2 regions of the Phenylobacterium sp. LjRoot225 genome follow, and region 1 is predicted to be linked to the other one. Evidence: predicted binding sites of a transcription regulator. Region 1 holds the regulator's gene; the other holds the start of a gene.
The links. Region 1 encodes LexA, which represses DNA repair genes until DNA is damaged. Its sites were predicted from a motif close to ATGTTCNCNANNTGTTCT; they were not measured.
Positions count from the first base shown of each region.

Region 2: recA (recombinase RecA) is a predicted target of LexA. The motif match lies at 1,166-1,183, and genes of this name have one in related genera.

Region 1 covers NZ_CAXUPL020000001.1:1,005,698-1,009,299, reverse strand. Annotated here, with positions in the region: gene ACSQ2B_RS04920 (ComEC/Rec2 family competence protein) at 1-1,466, shown strand, start outside; gene ACSQ2B_RS04915 (hypothetical protein) at 1,481-1,762, opposite strand; gene lexA (transcriptional repressor LexA) at 1,844-2,533, opposite strand; gene trpC (indole-3-glycerol phosphate synthase TrpC) at 2,709-3,518, opposite strand; gene trpD (anthranilate phosphoribosyltransferase) at 3,515-3,602, opposite strand, start outside.
Region 2 covers NZ_CAXUPL020000002.1:87,597-91,198, reverse strand. Annotated here, with positions in the region: gene ACSQ2B_RS10775 (hypothetical protein) at 1-1,050, opposite strand, end outside; gene recA (recombinase RecA) at 1,284-2,351, shown strand; gene alaS (alanine--tRNA ligase) at 2,859-3,602, shown strand, end outside.

The DNA.
Region 1 (3,602 bases):
AGATCAACCGCCTGCGCTGGACGATGACCGAGCGGATCGTCGGTATTCTGGGCCCGGAGACCGGCGGCCTGGCCGCCGCCATGACCACCGGCCAGTCGGCCTATATCCCGCAGAGGCAGGTCGACAATCTGCGGGCGTCCGGTCTGGCGCACATCATCTCCATCTCCGGCGTGCACATGGCGATCGTCGGGGGCTTCACCTTCGCAGGGCTGCGCCTGCTGATCGCCGCCTGGCCCTGGTTGGCGCTGCGGATCAACGGCAAGAAGGCCGCCGCGGCCGTGGGCCTGGCGGCGGTTCTGGCCTATCTGGTGCTGTCCGGCGCGCCGCCGCCGGCCGTCCGCGCCGCGGTGACCGCGTCCATCGCCTTTTGCGCCGTCCTCGCGGACCGCCAGGCGATCAGCCTGCATTCGCTCGCCGTCGCGGCCTTCGTCGTGCTTCTGCTGCAGCCGGAGGCGGTGACCCAGCCCGGGTTCCAGATGTCGTTCGCCGCGACCGCCGCCCTGGTGGCGCTGGCCGGCGTGTGGCCGCGGCCGGTCAAGGAGATCAACACGCCCTGGCCGATCCGCCTGGTGCAGGGCGCGGGGACCTGGATCCTCGCCGGCGCCGCGATCAGCCTGGTCGCCGGCCTCGCCACCGCGCCGTTCGCCATTCAGCATTTCAACCGGGTCTCGACCTGGGGCCTGATCTCCAACCTGCTGGTCGAGCCGATCTCCTCGCTGCTGATGATGCCTGCGCTCGCCGTCGGGGCGGTGCTGATGCCCTTCGGACTGGAGGTCGGGCCATTGCGGCTGGCGGGCTTCGCCATCGGCCTGATCAACCGGATCGCCGAAGCCGCGGCGAACGCCCCCTACGCCCAGGTGATCATCGCCAGCGGGCCGGCCTGGACCCTGCCGGCCACCTTCCTGGGGCTCTTATGGATCTGTCTCTGCCGCGGGCCGCTGCGCTGGCTCGGCCTGCCCCTCGCCCTGGCGGTAAGCCTGGTTCCCAAGCCCGCGGCGCCGGACGCCTGGGTCAGCGCTGACGGGGCGGCGGTGGCGGTGCGGGCAGGGCGCGAGGCGCTGCTGTTCCGCCCGGACGTGAAGCTGTTCGGCGCCGAGCTCTGGTCGCGGCGGCGCGGCCTGGCGCCCGTCGCGAGCCAGCCGGCGCGGGACGCGGCCTACGATTGCGACCGCCAGAGCTGCGCCCCGCGACCTTCGGCGCCGGTGCGGCTGGCGGCGACCTGGAACCTCAAACGCCCCTTGCCCCCGGGCCGGTTGAACGCTCTCTGCTCAGCGGCCGAGGTGGCGGTGCTGCGCAACGACGTCCGTCCCGAGGGCTGCGCCGCGCCGCTCGTCCTCACCGGCGCGGACTTCCGCCGCGGCGGTTCAGCTGAGCTCTATCGCGCCCCCGACGGCCGCTGGCGGGTGGTCTGGGCCCAGCCGTCGCGCGGACGCAGACCCTGGACCTGGGGACTCGATCTGCGCTGAGCGCGGGATGGATGCTAGTAGCGAGCGGCGTCCTTGGCGGCGTCGTTGGCCGCGCCGGCGGCTTCCTTGGCGGCGTCCGCAGCCTTGTCGGCGTGATCGGTCGCCGCCTCGGCGCTGGCGTTGGCCACCTCCGGCATCGAGGTCGCCTGGCTGGCGTCGGCCGCAGCGTTGGCGGCGGCGGCTTCCTGGCTGGCGGTGCTGGCGCTGTCCTCGGCCTTCACGGCCTCGGTCTTCTTGCTGCAGGCGGCGCCGGTCAGGGCGATGGCGGCGATGGCCGCGACGGTGATGATCCGCATTCGAGATGTCCCTTGGTACGGCCGGACCTAAGCCGTCCGGCCCGCCGCTAACGCATCGCGACGCTCAAGGTTCGCCCCCGGTCAGTGATATCGGCGGATCAGGCCGACGAGCTTGCCCTGCACGGCCACCTGGTCGGGGCCGAAGATGCGGGTCTCGTAGGCCGGGTTGGCGGCTTCCAGCGCGATCGAGGCGCCCTTGCGACGAAGCCGCTTCAGGGTGGCTTCCTCGCCCATCACCAGGGCCACGACGATGTCCCCGGAATTGGCCGCGTCGGTCCGCCGGATCACCACATAGTCGCCGTCGAGAATGCCGGCGTTGATCATCGAGTCGCCCTGCACCTCGAGGACGAAATGCTCGCCCGCGCCCAGCAGGGTCTCCGGAACCGGGAGGCGGTCGCGCTCCTGCTGGATGGCCTCGATCGGCGTGCCGGCGGCGATGCGGCCCAGCACCGGCAGGTCGCGGCTGTCGTTCGCCGCCAGCGGCGCGCCCGGGGGGGATTCCACCAGTTGCGGCTTGAACGGGGCGCGGCCCTTGGGCGGCGCGGCGGCGGTGGCCTGCTGCGGCAGCTTCACCACCTCGAGCGCCCGCGCCCGGTGCGGCAGCCGGCGAAGGAAGCCGCGCTCCTCGAGCGCCGTGATCAGCCGGTGGATGCCCGACTTCGACGCCAGGTCCAACGCTTCCTTCATCTCGTCGAAGGAGGGCGAGACGCCGGTCTCCTTGATCCGCTCATGGATGAACATGAGCAACTCGTGCTGCTTGCGGGTGAGCATGACGGCGACACCTTAAGACCTGGCGCTTCAAGGAACAAAGCGCAAACGCTTCAAATGTTCTCTAGGTGTTCCGGGTTAATGTCAAGTTACTGGCGACCGCGCTGAAATTGCGAAGCTTTCCGCTGGCGAAGGACTTCTGCTGCGGGCTGTTGATTCGAGGTTTCGGCGTCGCTGCCTACGCCGCCGGCGCTTGCACCCCAGCGAGCAGGGCGCGGGTGGCGGCGGTGACGTCGGCCTGGCGCATCAGGCTCTCGCCGACCAGCATGGCGCGGGCGCCGCAGCGCTCCAGCCGGGCCGCGTCTTCGGCGGTGAACAGCCCGCTTTCGGTGACCAGCAGGGCGTCCTTCGGCGCGAGCGCCGCGAGCCGTTCGGTGACGCCCAAGTCGGTGACGAAGGTGCGCAGGTCGCGGTTGTTGACGCCCACCAGGTCCGCGCCCAGGGCGCCGGCGCGGGCCATCTCGGCCTCGTCGTGCACCTCGACCAGGGCGTCCATCTCGAAGCGCCGGGCCTCGGCCATCAGGGCGGCGGCGACGGCGTCGTCGACCATGGCCAGGATCACCAAAATGGCGTCCGCCCCCAAGGCGCGGGATTCCGCGACCTGCCACGGGTCGACCAGGAAGTCCTTGCGGATGCAGGGCAGGGCGACGGCGTCGCGGGCGGCGGTCAGGTATTCATCCGCGCCCTGGAAGCTCGGGCCGTCGGTCAGCACCGACAGGCAGGCCGCGCCGCCTGCCTCATAGGCCTTGGCGAGCTTCGGCGGATCGAAGTCGGCGCGGATCAGGCCCTTGGACGGCGAGGCCTTCTTGATCTCGGCGATCAGCGCCAGGCGGCCAGGCCCATGGGCCCGCTCCAGCGCGGCGCGGAAGCCGCGCGGCGGGCTAGCCTTGCGGGCGGCGGCCTCCACGTGAGCGGTCGCGCGCTCGGCCTTGCGGGCGGCGACCTCCTCCAGCTTGTAGGCGGCGATCTTGGCGAGGATGTCGCTCATACGGGCTCCGGAGCCTTGGTGACGGCGATCAGGCGCGCCAGCGCGCCGGCGGCGCGGCCGTCGTCGATCACGGCGGCCGCCAGC
Region 2 (3,602 bases), on a different contig from region 1:
GCCCTCCTGGCACCGCGACGCCGCGCTGTTGAGTTCCTGCATGCCGTACATCTGGTAGATGAAGCGCGGCTGCAGATTGAAGGTCTCGTAGATGAACTCCTTGTAGTCGGCTGGAAGCTGCGCGCGCTTCAATCCGCCGCCGAGAAACACCGCATTCTCGGGATGGAAGTCCTTGGCGCTGTAGCCGCGGTTGCGGACCTCCACCGCGATCTGATGCAGCGCCGCCCACATCGAGGTGATGTAGAAGCGCTCATGCCGCTTGGCGATCATCTCGTCGGCGGCGATGACCGAGGCCTGTTCGAGCGCCTTCTGCCGCGCGGCCGAGTCCTCCTCGAAGCGGACGATCTCGCCAGGCTTCGCCGTCCCGTCGGCGATCGCCTTGCGCAGTTCGATCATCTTGGTGATGGAGCCGATGGTGATCGGCGGCACGCCGAAGTCCGGCCGGGGCTTGGAGGTGTCGACGAAGGCCTCCATCAACGCGCGTCCGGTGGCCATGTTGCGCGGCGTATAGGCCGTGGCGCCGAAGCCGACCTGGGTGCGCTGGTCACCCACCCGGATGTCCGAGCCCCATTGCACCTGGGCGACGATGTCCTGGCCGGCGAAATCGAGATCGGCCTGGGTCGCCGTCAGCATCGCCGACTTGCCGGTCGTGCCGCTTGAGCAGGAGACGAAGTGGCCGGCCTGCACCAGCCGCTGCAGCCAGTCATCGATCTCCGTGACGCCTTCTAGGTCGACGTTGTCCGTCGGCCGCGTCGACACCGTGCCCAGCCACTTGGTCAGGCGGTCCCACCGCTTCTCGGTCAAGAAGCTTTCGGGATAGCTCTTGTAGGCCGTGTGGGGCAGGAGCAGCGGGACGACGTCCTGCAGGGTGCGGATCTCCGTCACCCCTGCGTCGTCGGCCCGCATCTTCACGAGCTTGATCTGGTCAATGCGCTCCTGAAGCCGCTCGTTCAACGCCGCGAGCTGAAGCTCACGGATGTCCGCAGTGGTAAGGTGATGCCCGGACGCGTCGGGCATGTAGCCCACGAGCTTCGAAACCGCATCACCCATTTCATCTCTCCCACACGGCGCCATGCCGTGGCGCTCGCAGGCGCTCGGCATAGATACGTTACACTAAGTAACGTATCTGGCAACCCGGCGTCGTGACCCGATAAAATCGCAAATGAGAACATCTTGCGAACATAGAACAAATGGCGTACGGATGAGTCCTGGCTGCGGCGCGGCGCCTCGAAGGGGATCAGCGCGCGGCGGGCCGGCGGAATCGTGAGATAGGGAGCGCTTGAATGACTCAGTCGGCGTTGAGGCTCGTGGCAAAAGAAGACGGTGACAAGCAGCGGGCCCTCGAGGCGGCGCTGACCCAGATCGATCGGGCCTTCGGCAAGGGCTCGGTGATGAAGCTGGGCGAGAAGGGCAAGATCGTCGAGATCGAATCCGTGTCGACGGGGTCGCTCGGGCTCGATCTGGCGCTGGGCATCGGCGGCCTGCCGAAGGGCCGCGTGGTCGAGATCTACGGGCCGGAATCCTCGGGCAAGACGACGCTCGCCCTGCATGTGGTGGCCGAGGTGCAGAAGGCCGGCGGCACCGCCGCCTTCATCGACGCCGAGCACGCGCTCGACCCGTCTTACGCCCACAAGCTGGGCGTGAACCTGGACGACCTGCTGGTCTCGCAGCCGGACACCGGCGAGCAGGCGCTGGAGATCACCGACACCCTGGTGCGCTCGGGCGCCGTCGACGTGATCGTCATCGACTCGGTGGCGGCGCTGACGCCGCGGGCGGAAATCGAAGGCGAGATGGGCGACCAACTGCCGGGCCTGCAGGCGCGGCTGATGAGCCAGGCGCTGCGCAAGCTCACCGGCTCCATCTCCAAGGCCAAGACCCTGGTCATCTTCATCAACCAGATCCGCATGAAGATCGGGGTGATGTACGGCAGCCCCGAGACCACGACGGGCGGCAATGCGCTGAAGTTCTACGCCTCGGTGCGCCTCGACATCCGCCGCACCGGCTCGGTCAAGGTGCGTGACGAGATCATCGGCAACAACGTCCGGGTGAAGGTGGTCAAGAACAAGGTCGCCCCGCCGTTCCGCGAGGTCGAGTTCGACATCATGTACGGGGAGGGGATCTCCAAGCTGGGCGAGATCATCGACCTGGGCGTCAAGGCCGGCGTGATCGACAAGGCCGGTTCCTGGTTCTCCTGGAACAGCCAGCGGATCGGCCAGGGCCGCGACAACGCCCGCGAATTCCTCAAGGCCAATCCGGACATCGCCAACGAGATCGAGAAACAGGTCCGTGGCCGCAAGGAAGTCATTGAGGAGGAACTCCTCGTCGGCCCTTCGGAAGGCGACGAAGACTAGGTTTCGCCTTGCGACCGGCGCCTCGAGGCGCCGGTCGGGCGGGTTTCACGCCGGGCAACCGTGCAGCTTCATTCCGCCTGAGCCACCGCGGGTCCGGGCCTGTCGGCCCCGAAGTGGGCGCAATATGGCCGCCGACGCGCCGCTTTTCGTGAAACTGCCTTTTTTACGGCGCAATCTCAGGTGAGGCAGAGCTTCCTTCTCGCGCTATGCGCTCCTCGGCGCCCAGGTCCCCCTGCCACCCCGGGCCTGGCGCGCCGCGCCCCCCAGTGTGGGCGCTCGCGTCGAGAAGGCGTTGGGGACGCCTGGGTTCGCCCAGGCGTCCTCCTTCTTTCGCCGCGCCCTTCGCCCCTTCAGCATCGGCTTCTTTTCGGCGCCGGGGCCGGTTCCCCTGGCCGCGAGCCCTTGGCCGCTTTCCCTTTCAGGAGGGGCGCCTTAAACGGCGATCAGTCCCCACATCAGGGGACCGGCGAGCTGCTCGCCGTTTCCTGACCCTACGCGTGACGATCCATGGCGAGCCTGAACGAGATCCGCAGCCACTTCCTCGACTACTTCCGGGGCAAGGACCACGCCGTCGCCGCCTCGGCGCCGCTGGTTCCGCAGAACGACCCGACCCTGCTGTTCGTCAACGCCGGCATGGTGCCGTTCAAGAACTACTTCACCGGGGCCGAAGCCTCGCCCTGGCCGCGCGCGACCTCGTCGCAGAAGTGCGTCCGCGCCGGGGGAAAGCACAACGACCTCGACAACGTCGGCTACACCGCCCGCCACCACACCTTCTTCGAGATGCTGGGGAATTTCTCCTTCGGCGACTACTTCAAGGAGGGCGCGATCGAGGCCGCCTGGACCCTGTTGACCAAGGAGTTCAAGCTCCCGGTCGACAGGCTGCTGGTCACCGTCTACGCCGAGGACCAAGAGGCGCCGGTCCTCTGGAAGAAGATCGCGGGCCTGTCCGACGACCGGATCATCCGCATCGGCACCTCCGACAACTTCTGGTCGATGGGCGACACCGGCCCCTGCGGTCCCTGTTCGGAGATCTTCTACGACCACGGCGCCCACATCCCGGGCGGCCCGCCCGGCAGCCCGGACGAGGACGGCGACCGGTTCGTGGAGATCTGGAACCTGGTCTTCATGCAGTTCGAGCAACACGCGGGCGGCGACCGCACCAGCCTGCCCAAGCCCTCGATCGACACCGGCATGGGCCTGGAGCGGATCGCCGCGGTCCTGCAGGGCGTGCACGACAACTATGACGTCGAC